Regions from separate parts of the Priestia sp. 179-F W1.4 NHS genome, predicted to be linked through region 2. Evidence: a T-box and tRNA genes for the amino acid it is inferred to sense, from the RefSeq annotation. Region 2 holds a T-box; the other holds one or more tRNA genes.
What was found. A T-box is a leader RNA that pairs with one kind of tRNA and senses whether it is charged. The one in region 2 lies ahead of pheS (phenylalanine--tRNA ligase subunit alpha), so its partner is inferred to be a tRNA-Phe.
Positions count from the first base shown of each region.

Region 1: it has a tRNA-Phe gene. The T-box ahead of pheS (phenylalanine--tRNA ligase subunit alpha) is inferred to sense a tRNA for this amino acid. The anticodon was not compared.

Region 1 is NZ_JBIQFF010000004.1:25,321-34,048, forward strand. It holds gene ACH0CI_RS18715 (YybS family protein) at 1-486, shown strand, start outside; gene ACH0CI_RS18720 (DHH family phosphoesterase) at 523-2,496, shown strand; gene rplI (50S ribosomal protein L9) at 2,493-2,942, shown strand; gene dnaB (replicative DNA helicase) at 3,059-4,423, shown strand; gene ACH0CI_RS18735 (adenylosuccinate synthase) at 4,611-5,897, shown strand; tRNA gene ACH0CI_RS18740 (tRNA-Lys) at 6,066-6,138, shown strand; tRNA gene ACH0CI_RS18745 (tRNA-Glu) at 6,154-6,225, shown strand; tRNA gene ACH0CI_RS18750 (tRNA-Asp) at 6,261-6,336, shown strand; tRNA gene ACH0CI_RS18755 (tRNA-Phe) at 6,341-6,413, shown strand; gene yycF (response regulator YycF) at 6,676-7,383, shown strand; gene walK (cell wall metabolism sensor histidine kinase WalK) at 7,390-8,728, shown strand, end outside.
Region 2 is NZ_JBIQFF010000001.1:157,457-166,184, reverse strand. It holds gene polX (DNA polymerase/3'-5' exonuclease PolX) at 1-789, opposite strand, end outside; gene ACH0CI_RS00810 (CvpA family protein) at 987-1,544, opposite strand; gene zapA (cell division protein ZapA) at 1,541-1,801, opposite strand; gene rnhC (ribonuclease HIII) at 1,945-2,859, shown strand; gene pheT (phenylalanine--tRNA ligase subunit beta) at 2,893-5,307, opposite strand; gene pheS (phenylalanine--tRNA ligase subunit alpha) at 5,321-6,355, opposite strand; T-box leader at 6,410-6,645, opposite strand; gene ACH0CI_RS00785 (TrmH family RNA methyltransferase) at 6,694-7,458, opposite strand; gene sspI (small acid-soluble spore protein SspI) at 7,599-7,805, shown strand; gene ACH0CI_RS00775 (M42 family metallopeptidase) at 7,862-8,728, opposite strand, start outside.

The DNA of each region.
Region 1 (8,728 bases), on a different contig from region 2:
AGTCAGCAGCAAATTGAAAGAACAAAAGACTCTATTTCCATGTTAAAATATATAATCCCAACATTTTTGGTAGTCGTAGGTGCAGTATTTTCACTAATTACTCAGGCTATAGCTGCACCTATATTAAAGCGTTTAGGTCATGAAGTGGAAAAATTTCCTCCTATTCGTACATTAAAATTACCTAAAAGTATTCTTTGGTATTATTTAATTGCATTAATACTGACTTTTCCTATGTTTAATTTTGAACAAGGATCTTTCATGTATATTGTAATTTTAAATATGCTTGCACTGTTGCAAATGCTAGTCGTGTTACAAGGGATCTCTTTTATTTTCTATTTCTCACATCAAAAAGGGTATGCCAAAGCAATTCCAATTGTTGTAACAATTTTAGCATTAATTATTCCAATTATCCTTCAAATTGTGCGCATCTTAGGTATAATTGATTTAGGATTTAATTTAAGAAAACAATTAGACACAAAAAAGTAGATATTGTGGAACTTAAAAAAGTAGGAGCTGAAATGGATGCCTGTCTTTACAAAAAAGAACGTCATTCGCTATCCATTTTACTCATTGTATAGTATAGCCCTGATTTTAGTAGGTATCGTGACCTATCATAATTGGATCATAGGAATGATAGGCTTTATATTACTATTAGCCTGTCTTTTTCTATACATGAGAATGGAGCGAATGCTGTCCGATGAGTTTGAAACCTATATTTCAATGCTGTCTCATCGGTTGAAAAAAGTAGGCGAAGAGGCATTAATGGAAATGCCGATTGGGATTATGCTATTTAATGATGAATATCAAATTGAATGGACCAATCCTTTTCTAGCATCTTGTCTCGGTGAAGACACACTGGTGGGAAGATCATTATACGATGTGGCAGAGAGTATTATTCCACTGATCAAACAAGAAGTGGAAACAGAAGTCGTCACGTTGCATGATCGGAAATTCAAAGTGGTGATTAAACGAGACGAGCGCTTACTGTACTTCTTTGATATTACAGAGCAAATAGAAATCGAAAAATTGTATGAGGAAGAACGAACAAGTTTAGGCATTATCTTTTTAGATAATTATGATGAACTAACGCAAGGAATGGATGATCAAGTTAAAAGTAACTTGAATAGCCAAGTAACTTCTATGTTAAATAGTTGGGCTCAAGAATACGGTATTTTTATTAAACGTACGTCTTCTGAGAAATTTATTGCGATTATGAATGAACAAATCTTAATTCATTTAGAGCGAAGCAAATTTTCTATCTTAGACCAAGTTCGAGAAGAGACGTCTAAACAAAATATACCGCTTACATTGAGCATTGGTATCGGAGCTGGTGCTGCTGATTTACCTGAGCTAGGTGCTTTAGCTCAATCTAGCTTGGATTTGGCCTTAGGCCGAGGTGGAGATCAAGTAGCGATTAAACAGCCGAATGGAAAAGTGAAATTCTTTGGCGGCAAGACTAATCCAATGGAAAAACGGACGCGCGTGCGTGCCAGAGTTATTTCTCACGCGTTAAAAGAGCTCATTACAGAGAGTGGAAAAGTGATTATCATGGGTCATAAGTATCCGGATATGGATGCTGTAGGAGCTGCTATTGGGATATTAAAAGTAGCGCAAGTAAATCAGAAAGACGGTTTTATCGTATTAGATCCTGATCATATTGATACAGGTGTTCAGCGAATGCTAGAAGAGATTAAAAAGAAAGAAGGCCTGTGGGAACGATTTATTACGCCTGAAGAAGCCTTAAATCTTGTGAGTGATGATACTCTTTTAGTAGTAGTAGATACGCATAAGCCGTCGCTCGTTATTGAAGAAAGGTTATTAAATCGTATTGAAAATGTCGTGGTCATTGATCATCATAGACGAGGAGAAGACTTTATCGAAGACCCTCTTCTTGTCTATATGGAGCCATATGCTTCCTCGACAGCAGAACTCGTTACTGAGCTTCTTGAATACCAGCCAAAACGATTTAAAATTGATATGCTAGAGGCAACAGCGCTTTTAGCCGGTATTATTGTCGATACAAAAAGCTTTACATTACGCACGGGATCTCGTACGTTTGATGCAGCGTCCTTTTTACGTTCTCAAGGCGCAGATACGGTTCTTGTTCAAAAGTTTTTAAAAGAAGATATTACGCAATATGTACAGCGAGCACGCTTCATTGAACATGCAGAGATTTATACAGCGGGTATTGCCATTTCACGCGCTGAACCGAACAAAATGTATGATCAAGTGTTAATCGCGCAAGCTGCAGATACGCTGCTTTCAATCAGCGGAGTGGTTGCTTCGTTTGTTATTTCTAAGCGACGGGATAATCTAATTGGCATTAGTGCTAGATCGCTTGGAGATATCAATGTACAAGTTATTATGGAAAGTCTCCAAGGCGGAGGCCACTTAACGAATGCTGCTACTCAGCTTCAAGACATTAGTTTGGATGAAGCTGAAGAAAGGCTTAAACAAGCAATTGATGAGTACTTAGATGGAGGTAAAAAATCATGAAAGTAATTTTCTTAAAAGATGTAAAAGGAAAAGGCAAAAAAGGTGAAGTGAAAAATGTTTCAGATGGTTATGCACATAACTTCTTATTAAAAAATGGTTATGCTGTTGAAGCTACAGGCGGTAATGTGAAGGTATTAGAAGCACAAAAAAATAGAGAGCAAAAAGATGCAGCTGCAGAACTTCAAGCAAACAAAGAGTTAAAAGCAACTCTTGAAGAACTAACAGTTGAATTAACAGCAAAATCTGGTGAAGGTGGCCGTTTATTCGGTTCTATCACAAGCAAACAAATTGCTGAAGAATTAAAGAAAAAACACAAAATTAAAGTAGATAAGCGTAAAATTGAATTAAATGATGCCATTCGCGCATTAGGCTACACAAATGTACCGGTTAAATTACATCCGGAAGTAACGGCTACTGTAAAGGTACACGTGACTGAACAAAAATAAACGTACGATTGAGAAATAAGTAAATAATATAAAGGGTTGGCGCGGACTTGTATTTGTTCGCGCCAACATTTATGATGAAAGAAAATACTGAAAGAATATAAGAGGGGCATAGAAATATGAGTGATCTTTTTGCTGATCGTCTTCCGCCTCAGAATATTGAAGCAGAGCAAGCGCTATTAGGGGCCATTTTCTTAGAGCCTTCTTCTTTAACCTTAGCATCTGAACTGCTGATACCTGAAGATTTTTATCGGGCATCGCACCAGAAAATCTTTACATGTATGCTGAAACTTTCTGACCAAGGTGAACCGGTTGATTTGGTAACGGTAACGTCTGAATTAGCTGACCAAAAAATCCTAGAAGAAGTTGGCGGCGTATCGTATTTAAGTGATTTAGCTAACTCTGTTCCAACGGCTGCAAACGTAGAATATTACGGTAAAATTGTAGAAGAAAAGTCGATTTTACGCCGTCTAATTCGTACTGCAACGCATATTGCTTCAGAAGGATATGCAAGGGAAGACGAAGTGGAAGTTTTATTAAATGAAGCGGAAAAAAACATTTTAGAAGTAGCACAGCGTAAAAACAGCGGTGTGTTTCAAAATATCAAAGATGTACTTGTACAAACGTACGATGATATCGAAGTTCTTCACAATCGAAAAGGTGACATTACAGGTATCCCAACTGGGTTTAGTGATTTAGATAGAATGACAGCAGGGTTCCAGCGAAATGATTTAATCATTGTAGCGGCGCGTCCATCGGTAGGTAAAACGGCTTTTGCCTTAAATATTGCGCAAAACGTTGCAACGAAAACGGATGAGAACGTAGCAATATTCAGTTTAGAGATGGGTGCTCAGCAGCTTGTTATGAGGATGCTGTGTGCCGAAGGAAATATTGATGCACAAAGGCTGCGTACAGGCTCGCTTACAGCCGATGACTGGGGAAAGCTCACGATGGCAATGGGATCTTTGTCCAATGCAGGGATTTATATTGATGATACACCGGGTATTCGAGTAGGTGAAATTCGTTCTAAGTGTCGTCGCTTGAAACAAGAAGGCGGACTTGGGATGATTTTAATTGACTACTTACAGCTTATTCAAGGTAATGGACGAAGCGGAGAAAACCGACAGCAGGAAGTATCTGAAATTTCGCGTGCGTTAAAAGCTTTAGCCCGTGAATTAGAAGTTCCTGTTATCGCCTTATCACAGCTTTCCCGTGGCGTAGAGCAGAGACAAGATAAGCGACCGATGATGTCTGATATCCGTGAATCCGGAAGTATTGAGCAGGATGCCGATATCGTAGCTTTCTTATATCGTGAAGACTATTATGAAAAAGACACAGAAAATCAAAATATTATCGAGATTATTATAGCTAAGCAGCGTAACGGTCCAGTTGGAACCGTACAGCTTGCCTTTGTAAAAGAATACAATAAATTCGTTAATCTCGAGCGGCGCTTTGATGACGCAGGAGTGCCGCCTGGTGCATAAAACCTCTCAATATGAGAGGTTTTATTTTATTGTTATCGCATTCGTTCCGCAAAATACGATATATTTGTAATAACTTTTGTTAAATCGTTCGGATTTAATTGACTTTAGTGTGATAAATTGATACACTTATCCATGGTTAAATTATGTCGTAGTGAGCTGTTGCTTACTAAGCGGAGGTGCTTAAGATATGTCTTCAGTCGTTGTAGTAGGAACACAATGGGGAGATGAAGGAAAAGGGAAGATTACAGACTTCCTATCAGAAAATGCAGAAGTGATTGCACGTTACCAAGGTGGGAACAATGCAGGTCACACAATTAAGTTTAATGGTGAAACTTATAAGTTACATTTAATTCCTTCAGGTATTTTTTATAATGACAAAACGTGTGTAATTGGAAACGGTATGGTTGTTGATCCAAAAGCACTTGTTCAAGAATTAAAATACTTACATGATCGCGGTGTAACAACAGAAAACTTACGTATTAGTAACCGAGCTCATGTGATTCTTCCATATCATTTAAAATTAGATGAAGTTGAAGAAGAACGTAAAGGTGAAAATAAGATTGGTACAACGAAAAAAGGTATTGGACCAGCTTATATGGATAAAGCAGCACGTGTTGGTATTCGAATTGCCGATTTACTAGACCGTGAAGTATTTGAAGCAAAATTAACACAAAACTTAGCTGAAAAGAATCGCCTTCTTGAAAAAATGTATGAAGTAGAAGGCTTTACATTAGAAGAAATTTTAGATGAGTACTATGAGTATGGTCAACAAGTTGCAAAATATGTTGTTGATACATCAGTAGTATTAAATGATGCGTTAGACGAAGGACGTCGTGTACTATTTGAAGGCGCACAAGGTGTTATGTTAGATATCGACCAAGGAACATATCCATTTGTTACATCTTCAAACCCAGTAGCGGGTGGAGTAACAATTGGTTCTGGTGTAGGTCCATCTAAGATCAAACACGTTGTAGGCGTATCAAAAGCGTATACAACTCGTGTTGGTGACGGTCCTTTCCCAACTGAATTAACAAACGAAATCGGTGATCAAATCCGTGAAGTAGGACGTGAATACGGTACAACAACTGGTCGTCCTCGCCGTGTAGGTTGGTTTGACAGTGTAGTTGTACGTCATGCTCGCCGCGTTAGCGGAATCACAGACTTATCTTTAAACTCAATTGATGTATTAACGGGAATTGAGACATTAAAGATTTGTGTAGCTTACCGTTATAAAGGGGAAGTTATGGAAGAATTCCCTGCTAGCTTAAAAACACTTGCAGAATGCGAACCTGTATATGAAGAGCTTCCAGGTTGGACAGAAGATATCACGGGTGTGAAAACATTAGATGAGTTACCTGATAACGCTCGCCACTACTTAGAGCGCGTGTCTCAATTAACAGGTATTCCTTTATCTATTTTCTCTGTAGGTCCAGATCGTACACAAACAAATGTATTACGTGGTGTATATAGCTAAATAAAAAGAGTTAGCTCTTCGTGAGCTAACCTTTTTTATTTATAATTGGTGCTTTTTTAACAAGATTTTTAAAAAAAGCTCAATAATAAAAAGAAAGTTTTAAAAAAACTATTGCATTTATATGAAATATCATGTTATTATAATAAGCGTCGCTAAGAGATATAACATGAGCCATTAGCTCAGTTGGTAGAGCATCTGACTTTTAATCAGAGGGTCGAAGGTTCGAGTCCTTCATGGCTCACTTTTGTTACAACGTGGCCCGTTGGTCAAGCGGTTAAGACACCGCCCTTTCACGGCGGTAACACGGGTTCGAATCCCGTACGGGTCATTTTTAATATTTTTAATACATAGCATATAGACTGAGGTCCCGTGGTGTAGCGGTTAACATGCCTGCCTGTCACGCAGGAGATCGCGGGTTCGATTCCCGTCGGGACCGCCATTTTGGCTCGGTAGCTCAGTTGGTAGAGCAAAGGACTGAAAATCCTTGTGTCGGCGGTTCGATTCCGTCCCGAGCCATCAAAAAGCATGACTTTATTTAAAGTCATGCTTTTTTCTTTTATTTACATTTAAAAGAAAACGTTATTTGCTTTGCATCTCTTTTATGGTAATATATTACTTTTGTATTTAGAGATGGTTGAAAATCATATATCTTCATGTATAGTAGAGGATGAACTTGTGACGTTTCAAGGGTTATCAAGTATAATAAAATTACGGTATTCAAACAGTATGAATACTATCTTTTATATTTTGCTTCAACTAATAAAGGAGAACGATGATCATGGATAAACGTATTTTAGTCGTAGATGACGAAAAGCCGATTGCAGATATTTTAAAGTTTAATTTGCAAAAAGAAGGTTACGAAGTATTTTGTGCTTATGATGGCGTAGAAGCACTTGAAAAAGTGGAAGAAGTACAGCCTGAAATGATTTTATTAGATATTATGCTTCCTCAGAAAGATGGAATGGAAGTTTGCCGAGAAGTGCGCAAAAAATATGATATGCCCATTATCATGTTAACAGCAAAAGACTCTGAAATTGACAAGGTTTTAGGTCTAGAATTAGGTGCAGATGATTATGTAACTAAGCCGTTCAGTACGCGTGAATTATTAGCACGTGTAAAAGCTAATTTACGTAGACATCAGCAGGTAGCTGTTCCAACAGAAGAAAGTGAAACGAATGAAATTACGATTGGAGCACTTGTTATTCATCCAGATGCTTATATTGTGTCTAAGCGCGGAGAAACGATTGAACTGACTCATCGTGAATTTGAGCTGCTGCATTATTTAGCGAAGCACATTGGACAAGTCATGACGCGTGAACACTTGCTTCAAACTGTATGGGGTTATGACTATTTTGGTGATGTGCGTACGGTAGATGTAACAGTTCGAAGATTACGTGAAAAAATTGAAGATAATCCAAGCCATCCAATGTGGATTGTAACAAGACGTGGAGTAGGCTATTATTTACGCAGCCCAGAGCAGGAGTAATTTTAGATGAAGAAAGTAAGGCTCCTGCAATCTATTCATTTAAAGTTTGTATTGATTTATGTGCTGCTCATTTTAATTGCGATGCAAATTATTGGGGTCTATTTTGCACGACAATTAGAAAAAGAATTAGTTAACAACTTTCGAACGTCTCTTCAAGAGCGGACAGACTTGCTGACGTATAACATTGGACAAGAAATGGTGAAAAATCGTGATGATGATTCACCCACTCTTGAGGAAGACTTAAAGACTATTTTACGAGATTTTGCTTCAAGACCCAATTTAGCTTCAAATGATATGAATGACATTTCTGAAGTAAGAGTCATTGACCAAAATAGAAGAATCATTGCTACATCGAACTCAAATCCTCAACAGATCATAGGTAAAAAGACTAATGATTTAGCGATTACAAATGCGTTGTTAGCAGGAACGAACTCTGATAATGTATTTGTTGATCAAAGCGGGCAGCGAATCAGAGTTATGATACAGCCTATCCGTTTACAGGATAAAGTAGGTGCCAGTCAATCAAGTTCAACTAATAAAAATGGAAAAGTTCAGTCTAGCGAAGAAATCTTAGGCGCTATTTACTTAACAGCTTCCATGGAGCCTGTTTACGATCAAATGAGTAATATCAATCAGATCTTTAAGGCAGGTACGGTGATTGCTCTTTTTATCACAGCTATTTTAGGCGTGTTTTTAGCTCAGACCATTACTCGTCCAATGTCTGAAATGAGAAAACAAGCACTTGAGATGGCCAAAGGGAATTTTACGAGAAAAGCTAAGGTGTACGGATATGATGAAATTGGTCAGCTAGCTCTCACATTCAACAACTTAACAAGAAAGCTTCAAGAAGCACAGGCAACGACAGAAGGGGAGCGCCGTAAGCTTAGTTCGGTATTAGCTCATATGACGGACGGCGTTATTGCGACGGATCGAAAGGGAAGAGTAATTTTAATTAATGATCCAGCCGCAGCTATGCTAAATGTTTCACGTGAAACGGTTTTGTCTGATCCAGTTGTTTCCCTATTAGATCTTGAAGAAACGCATACGTTTGAAAGCTTGCTTGCCAATCAAGAGTCATTAATTTTGGACTTTAGTACAAAATCGGATCCCTTTATTTTACGAGCTACCATTTCCGCTATTCAAAAAGAGACCGGTTTTATCAACGGGATTATCATTGTCTTGCATGACATTACAGAGCAGGAGAAAATTGATCAAGATCGCCGAGAATTTGTAGCGAATGTTTCACATGAATTGCGTACGCCGTTAACAACGATGCGCAGTTATTTAGATGCGCTTGCAGACGGTGCTTGGCAAGATAAGGACTTAGCTCCAACATTTTTAAATG
Region 2 (8,728 bases):
ATTATGATCTTTTGATCCTGTAAAATGATGAAGCGTCGTGGCAAACGCTTTATCTTCTACAAGACGAAAATCCACGGACACATCGTACTCATAGGCTAACGTTACCGATACTTTTGTATCTCCATTTGCAATGACATCCTTCACATTTGGCAGCGATACTAGCTGTTCACGGACAGCATGAGGCTCAGCTGTTGAAATAATAAAATCAAGATCTTTTACAGTTTCTCTCATGCGGCGAATGCTCCCTGCTTGAGAAAAACGCTCAATGCTATGCATATGTTTAAGGGCTTCTAAAATTTCTTCCGCTATTGGAAGCATAAAAGCAAGAGGCAAACGATCAGGACGTTTCCCAAACTCCTCAATAGCAGCGATAATTTTTTCTTCCGTCTTTTTACCAAAACCGCTTAGTCCCTGCACTCGATTTTCCATACAGGCCTGATGCAGTGATTCCATGTCTTTAATATCTAGCTCTTTATATAATTTAGCGATTTTTTTACCTCCAAGCCCCGGCAGCTTAAGCAGAGGAATAAGTCCTTCAGGAACTTCTTGCTTTAGTTCTTCTAGTACGCTTGACTCATTTGTTTCCATATACTCTGTAATAACTGCAGCCGTTCCTTTACCAATCCCTTGGAGCTTGGTAAAATCCTCAATCTCTGTCAGCGTTCTCTCGTCCGTTTCTAGCGCTGCAGCTGCTTTTCGAAAAGCAGAAATTTTAAAAGGGTTATCTCCTTTTAATTCCATATATGTAGCAATTGTTTCTAACAATTTAATAATATCCTTTTTATTCATCTCTTTTCACCAGCCTATTATCATAATAACGAAACTTTCAAAACATGATGAGTGACATATGTACTCTCTCAAATTTTTATCTAGACATACTTTTATCTCCGTGAAAACCGCAGAACAGACTGCGATAAAAAAAGAGGGTATCTCAAAAGTATTATGACACTTTCGACACACCCTCTCAACAAGCTATTGTAATTTCATTACATTACACCATACTGAGTCCACAAATCTTGAATGGCAGACGATAAGTATGGAGTATTTTGTACGATATTGATTGCAATTGAAGACTGTTGAATTGGCGTTTGAATTTCACTTACAGGAATCACGGCTCCAATGTATAACAAAATAAAAACGATGATATACACTTCAACGAATCCAAGTGCACCTCCGCCCCATTTATTTAACTGGCGCAGAATTGGCAGTTCGGTTAAAGCCGTTAAAACAGAGCCTGCAAGGCGAAGTACAATGTGAGTAGCAAAAAATAAAATCGCAAATGCAATCATTCGATAAAAAGCGTCTTCTATCGTTCCAGAATCAAATACAAACGATGCGACACTTTGCTGCTGAATATTGTCTGGAAACGGAATCAACAAGCGAAGTCGGCTTGCCAAATCTCCACTAAACATATAAGCGACGATAAACGAAACCGCAAAACTGACAATATGAATGAGCTGCAAAATAAATCCCCTTTTAAGACCTGTTACAAAGCCTAAAAGAAGCAATATAATTAAAATGATATTAAGCATTGACTCAGTCATTCCTCTTTTCCATAAAGTTTTTGTTCAAGTCTCTCATAGTCTTCTTTCAGTTTTATATATTCGTGTACAGCATTCACAGCTGTTAATACTGCTAATTTATTGATATCTAAAGAAGGGTTTTTAGTACTGATTTCACGCATTTTTTCATCCACTATAGAGGCGACAAGTCGAATATGGCTTGTACTTTCGCTACCGACGATGCTGTACTGCTGACCAAAGATGTCAACTGTCGCACGTGTTTTATCTTGTCTTGACACGAGAAAATCCTCCGTTCCACGAAAAATCCTAATCCCTATCATACCACGAAGAAGACTTCAATGGAAACATATCTATATTTAAGCTATCATAAGGGATAGTGCTTATAAAGTAAACTAAAATACCCCGAAAGGAGTGAAGCATTATGTCACATGCTGTTATTAAGGTATCAGCTGATCAGATAGCTAAAATGAAGCTTCATTACACATCCTATTTGCAGCCTAAATTGCCGCAGGGAAGTATTTTTTCGGCTAAAACTCCCGGCTGTTCTATCACTGCATACCGCTCTGGAAAAGTACTTTTTCAAGGAAGAGAAGCTGAAACAGAAGCAGCTAAGTGGGGAGGTCCTTTAGATGCTGCTAAAAAGGCTCCCGTCTCACACCTCCCATCAAACTTCAGTTCACTATCGGTCATTGGTTCTGATGAAGTAGGAACGGGAGATTATTTTGGTCCCATGACCGTAGTTGCTGCCTATGTTCAAAAAGAGCAGCTTCCTTTGTTAAAAGAATTAGGAGTACGAGATTCAAAAGAGTTAACGGATGCTAAAATCATTGAAATTGCCAAGCAGCTTGTTTCGTTTATTCCTTACAGTTTGCTTGTCTTACATAACGAAAAGTATAATGCATTTCAAGAAAAAGGCATGTCACAAGGTAAAATGAAAGCTCTGTTGCACAACAAAGCTTTATCCAACGTGTTAAAAAAATTGGATCCTGAAAAACCTGATGCGATTTTAATTGACCAGTTTGTTGAAAAAAATACCTATTATAAACACATCGTAAAGGAAAAAGAGATTATCAAAGAAAATGTCTTTTTCAGTACAAAAGGAGAAAGCGTTCATTTATCTGTAGCCGCTGCTTCCATTATTGCCAGATACGCATTTTTAAAACAAATGGATTTACTAACGGAAAAGACGGGGATGGTCATTCCTCGCGGAGCTGGAGCACAAGTTGATATCGCCGCTGCTAAAATCATTAAAAAACATGGCGTCAATGCGCTGAACTCTTTAGCTAAAATCCATTTTGCTAATACAGAAAAAGCTTTAAAATTAGCTAAAAAATAAGAGATGTGGAAATCCACATCTCTTTTTTTATTCTTATGAACGAAGCGTTGCACCAAATTCTTTTTCAACAGCTTCTAAAACTGCACCATGTGCTTTTGCTACTTCTTCATCTGTTAATGTACGTTCAGGATCTAAGTAACGTAAAGAGAAAGCTACAGATTTCTTGCCTTCTTCCATACGCTCGCCTTCATATAGATCAAATACTGTCACGTCTTTTAAAAGTTCTCCGCCCGTCGTATAGATGACGCGCTGAACTTCTCCTGCAAGAACGTTTTTATCTACAACAAGTGCAATATCACGTGTAATAGATGGGAATCTTGGAATAGCTGAATAACGAACTTCTTCGACATCTGCAGCTAATAGCTCTTGAAGGTGTAATTCAAACACGTATGTTTCACGAAGGCCATACTGTTTCTGAGCAACAGGATGAACTTGACCCACGTATCCAATTTCTTTTTCATCTAACCATACAGCCGCTGTACGTCCAGGGTGCATACCGTCTTTTTTAACGGGAGCATATGAGATTCGTTTCTCTAAACCAAGCTGTGCAAATAACCCTTCTAGTACACCTTTAATCACATAGAAATCAACGACTTTCTTTTCACCTTGCCAGCCGTGAGCATGCCATAGACCCGTGATTGCACCAGCTACGCGCTCCTGCTCATCCGGTAATTCCCCTTCACCTTTAGATAAGAACACTGAGCCTGTTTCGTATAGCGCAATAGAATCCGATTGACGAGCATTATTGTGCTTCACTGCTTCAAGTAAATGAGGCACTAAGCTTTGACGAAGGATGCTGCGATCTTCACTCATCGGCATTGCTAAACCAATCGTACTTGTTGCATTGAGTGCAAACTGAGTAGCTTTTTCAGCGCTCGTTAACGAATAGGTTGTTGTTTGCGCTAGCCCTGCTCCCTCTAAGAAACGGCGAACTTTACGGCGTCCAAGCTGATACTCTGTTAATTTTCCTGGAGTTGCCACTGTTACAGGAAGCGTTGTAGGAAGGTTGTCATAGCCATACATGCGCGCTACTTCCTCCACGATATCTTCTTCAATTGTAATATCGCCTCGACGAGTCGGTACCGTTACAACGATTGTTTCATCTTCGACTTTGCTTTCAAATTGAAGACGGTTCATAATATCTTGTACTTCTTCCATCGATAGTTCTGTACCAAGCACATTGTTAATACGTCCAAGTGACACAGCTACAACAGCAGGTTCCACAGTTAGTGTATCTACTTCTACAGTACCGCTTACCACTTCACCTGAAGCGTATTCAGCCATTAATTCTGCTGCGCGGTCAGCAGCTACACGCGTACGGTTAGGATCAATTCCTTTTTCAAAACGAGCACTTGCCTCACTGCGAAGACCGTGGTCTTTGGAAGCTTGACGAACTGTTAAACCTTTGAAGTAAGCTGATTCAATAAGAACATTTACCGTATCGTCTTTTACTTCAGAGTTTGCTCCCCCCATTACACCTGCAAGGGCTACCGGTTCACTGCCGTTTGTAATAACAAGCTGATTGCCTTTTAATACGCGCTCTTGATCGTCAAGCGTTACAAACTTCTCGCCTTCTGACGCGTGACGTACAACAATTTCTTTTGAACCAAGACGATCATAGTCAAAAGCATGCAGCGGCTGGCCGTATTCAAGCAAAATATAGTTGGTAATATCAACAACGTTGTTATGAGGTCGAATACCAGCTGCCATTAAACGCGTTTGCATCCATAATGGTGACGGAGCAATTTTTACGTTTTTCACAACGCGCGCTACGTAAAGGGGATTGTCTTCTTTTGCCTCTACTTTAACGGAAATATAATCAGCTGCTTGCTCATCAGACGTTTGCACGTTTACTGACGGATACTTCACTTCACGACGTAAAATAGCAGCCACCTCATGTGCTACACCTAACATACTTAAGCAGTCTGAACGATTTGGTGTTAGCCCTAGTTCTAATACTTCATCGTTTAAGTTTAATGCATCTAGCGCATCCGCTCCTACTTCAGCATCACTTGGGAAGACGAAGATGCCTTCTTGATAATCTTTTGCCACAAGCTTGCTTTCAATGCCAAGCTCTTGAAGAGAACAAATCATACCGTTCGATTCTTCACCGCGAAGCTTAGCACGCTTGATTTTAAAGTTACCTGGAAGTACAGCTCCCACTTTTGCAACCGCTACTTTTTGACCTTGTGCCACGTTAGGTGCTCCGCACACGATTTGAACGATTTCTCCTCCGCCAAGATCTACTTGACAGCGGCTTAATTTATCCGCATTTGGATGCTGTTCACGTTCGACAACGTGACCAATTACCACTCCGCTGATGCCTTTATTTAAGTTTTCTACACCTTCAACTTCAATTCCACTTTTTGTGATTTTATCAGCTAACTCTTCTGCCGTTACGCCTGATAAGTCAACATACTCTTGTAACCAACGATAAGATACAAACATCGTAGTCCCTCCTTTATACTTGTTTAAATTGATCTAAGAAACGAACATCATTTGTATAGAAATGACGAATATCATCCACGCCGTGTTTTAACATAGCAATACGCTCTACACCGATTCCAAAAGCAAAACCACGATATTTAGTTGAATCGTATCCAGCCATTTCAAGAACATTTGGATGAACCATACCGGCTCCTAAAATTTCAATCCAGCCTGTTTGTTTACATACATTACAGCCTTTACCTCCACATTTTGCACACGATACGTCTACTTCTACAGACGGCTCAGTGAATGGGAAGAAACTTGGACGAAGACGAATTTCACGGTCTGCACCGAACATCTTTTTCACAAATACTTCAAGCGTGCCTTTTAAATCGCTCATACGAATGTTTTCGTCTACTACAAGACCTTCAATTTGCATAAATTGATGTGAATGCGTAGCATCATCGTCATCGCGGCGGTACACTTTACCTGGGCAAATAATTTTAACAGGTCCTTTGCCTTCATTCTTGTTCATAACACGAGCTTGGACAGTTGATGTATGCGTACGAAGAAGCGTTTCTTCCGTAATATAGAACGTATCTTGCATATCACGTGCTGGGTGACCTTTTGGCAAGTTCAGCGCTTCGAAATTATAGTAGTCCTGCTCTACTTCTGGTCCTTCTGCTACTTCATAGCCCATTCCTAAGAATAAATCTTCTACTTCTTCAACCACGCTTGTGAGCGGGTGATGCGTACCTGCTTTAACCGGGCGTCCCGGCAGCGTTACGTCAATTGTTTCTGAAGCAAGTTTACGCTCTACCTCGGCTGCTTCTAACGCCGTTTGTTTTTCTTCAATTTTAGATGCAATCGCTTCACGTACTTCATTTGCAAGTGCTCCCATTACAGGACGCTCTTCAGCTGAAAGTTTTCCCATACCGCGAAGTACTTCTGTGATAGGGCCTTTCTTTCCTAAATAAGCTACGCGTACGTCGTTTAATTCTTTTAAAGCACTTGCTGCTTCGACTTTTGCAATTGCTTCTTGTTGAAGTTCTTGTAAACGTTCTTTCATCACTTATTCCTCCTTTTAACGTAAAAAATGACAAATAAAAAAACCTCCTCCCAAAAAAGGGACGAGGATTAGTCGCGTTACCACCCTTGTTAACTATATACACAGACGTATACAGTTCACTTCATTCAAGTTAACGGAATCTCCGGAACACCTTTACATCTATGTAAGATGGTCTAAGTGTCAACTCAAGAGGTGAATTCACTTATTACATTTATAAAAATGCTTTCAGTCACGGCATTTTCTCCCTGCATAAACGGACATAAGCTACTGCTCTCTTTCATCGTTTTTTACATATGTAACTATTGTATTATTATAGTGAAAACACGTTCTCGATGCAACTACATTCCGCGTAAATAATAAAGTAAGATTCCAGAAGCGATGGCAACATTTAACGACTCGCTCTTTCCATAGATGGGAATGTACAGATTCTGATCCGTTTGTTCCAACACTTTCTCACTTACGCCATTTCCTTCATTTCCCACAATCAGCGCAAATTCGTTTGAAGGTTTTACGTGTGTGTAGACCTTTCCATTTTGTAACGACGTGCCGTAAACTGCTATTCCTCTTTCTTTTAACAATGAAATTATTTCGAGTAAATCGCCTTTTACAATTGGAAGGTGAAAAATAGCTCCTTGCGTTGAACGAACGACTTTTGGGTTGTACACATCCACGCTGCCCTCTCCAATGATAATAGCCTCCACTCCCGCAGCATCAGCGGTTCGGATAATGGTGCCTAGGTTACCTGGATCTTGCACGGCATCTAAAAGCAATACTTTCTGTGCTGTATGAATAATTTCCGCATGCTTTGTTTGAAAACACACGGCAATAATTCCTTGAGGTGTTTCTGTGTCAGATAATAACTTACTAATTGCTTCGTTTACAACGATTATTTCGATACCGTCTATATCCCACTGTGCGGGCACTTCGGTCGATTCGCGTATAATTAGTTCCTTTACGCAATCCTTATTTTTGATAGCCTCTTCGACTAAATGAAAGCCTTCTACCATAAAAAGGCCCTGCTTATCACGGTCTTTTTTATTATGCAGTTTTTTCCACGCTTTTACCTGCGGATTTTTAACTGAATCAATTTGTTTCACAAACATAACTCCTTTATCTATACAAAAATAAATAGTTCGATTACATTTTGTTCAATAATCATTAGATAAGTTTCACTTTATTGTACATAGAAATCGCAAAGAAAACAAAAACTATTGGTAACTTTACGATAGCTGAGGTGAAAATGATGGATCTTAATTTACGAAATGCTGTTATTGCAAACGTTTCAGGAAACTCAAAAGAAGAGCTTGAGGCTACAATTTCTGACGCTATTCAAAGCGGTGAAGAAAAAATGCTCCCTGGACTTGGTGTTTTATTTGAAGTGCTTTGGGAAAAGTCTCCGGAATCAGAAAAAGAAGAAATTCTGACAACGCTTGAAAACGGTTTAAAATAAATAACCTTTTCCTATGTACAACAAAAAGCTCATTCTCCTAGGAGAATGAGCTTTTTTCAATTATACGTAATGGCGTTAACCGTATCTCGGTCTAAGCGCTTAATGACTTCCGCAATTAATTTAACTGCGTTTTCATAATCATCACGATGAAGCATTGCTGCATGAGAATGGATATAACGAGTTGCAATTGTAATCGAAAGTGCTGGCACCCCGTTAGCTGAAATATGGATAGAACCCGAGTCCGTACCGCCTCCAGCAATTGCATCAAATTGATACGGAATATTTAATTCATCTGCCACATCTACCACTGTATCTCGAAGTCCTTTATGAGAGACCATGGAAGCATCATATAAAATGATTTGCGGACCCTGCCCCATTTTAGAAGAGGCTTCTTTATCAGAAACACCAGGTGTATCTCCAGCGATACCGACATCAACAGCAAATGCAATATCCGGTTCAATAAAGTTAGCAGATGTTTTTGCACCTCGGAGTCCAACTTCTTCTTGCACCGTTCCTACACCATACACAACATTTTCATGTTTTTCATTTTTTAAAGCTTTTAATACATCGATAGCGATTGCACAACCAATACGGTTATCCCAGGCTTTCGCTAGCAGCATCTTTTCATTGTTCATAACCGTAAATTCGAAATAAGGTACAACCTGATCACCAGGTTTTACTCCCCACTCCGCTACTTCTTCTCTGCTAGAAGCACCAATATCGATGAACATATCTTTAATGTCAACTGGCTTTTTGCGAACTTCTGGAGGCAAGATATGAGGTGGCTTTGAGCCAATAATCCCCGTTACCTCTCCTTTAGATGTCACGATGGTTACGCGTTGAGCAAGCATAACTTGAGACCACCATCCGCCTACCGTTTGAAAACGAATAAAGCCGCGTTCATCAATTTGAGTCACCATAAA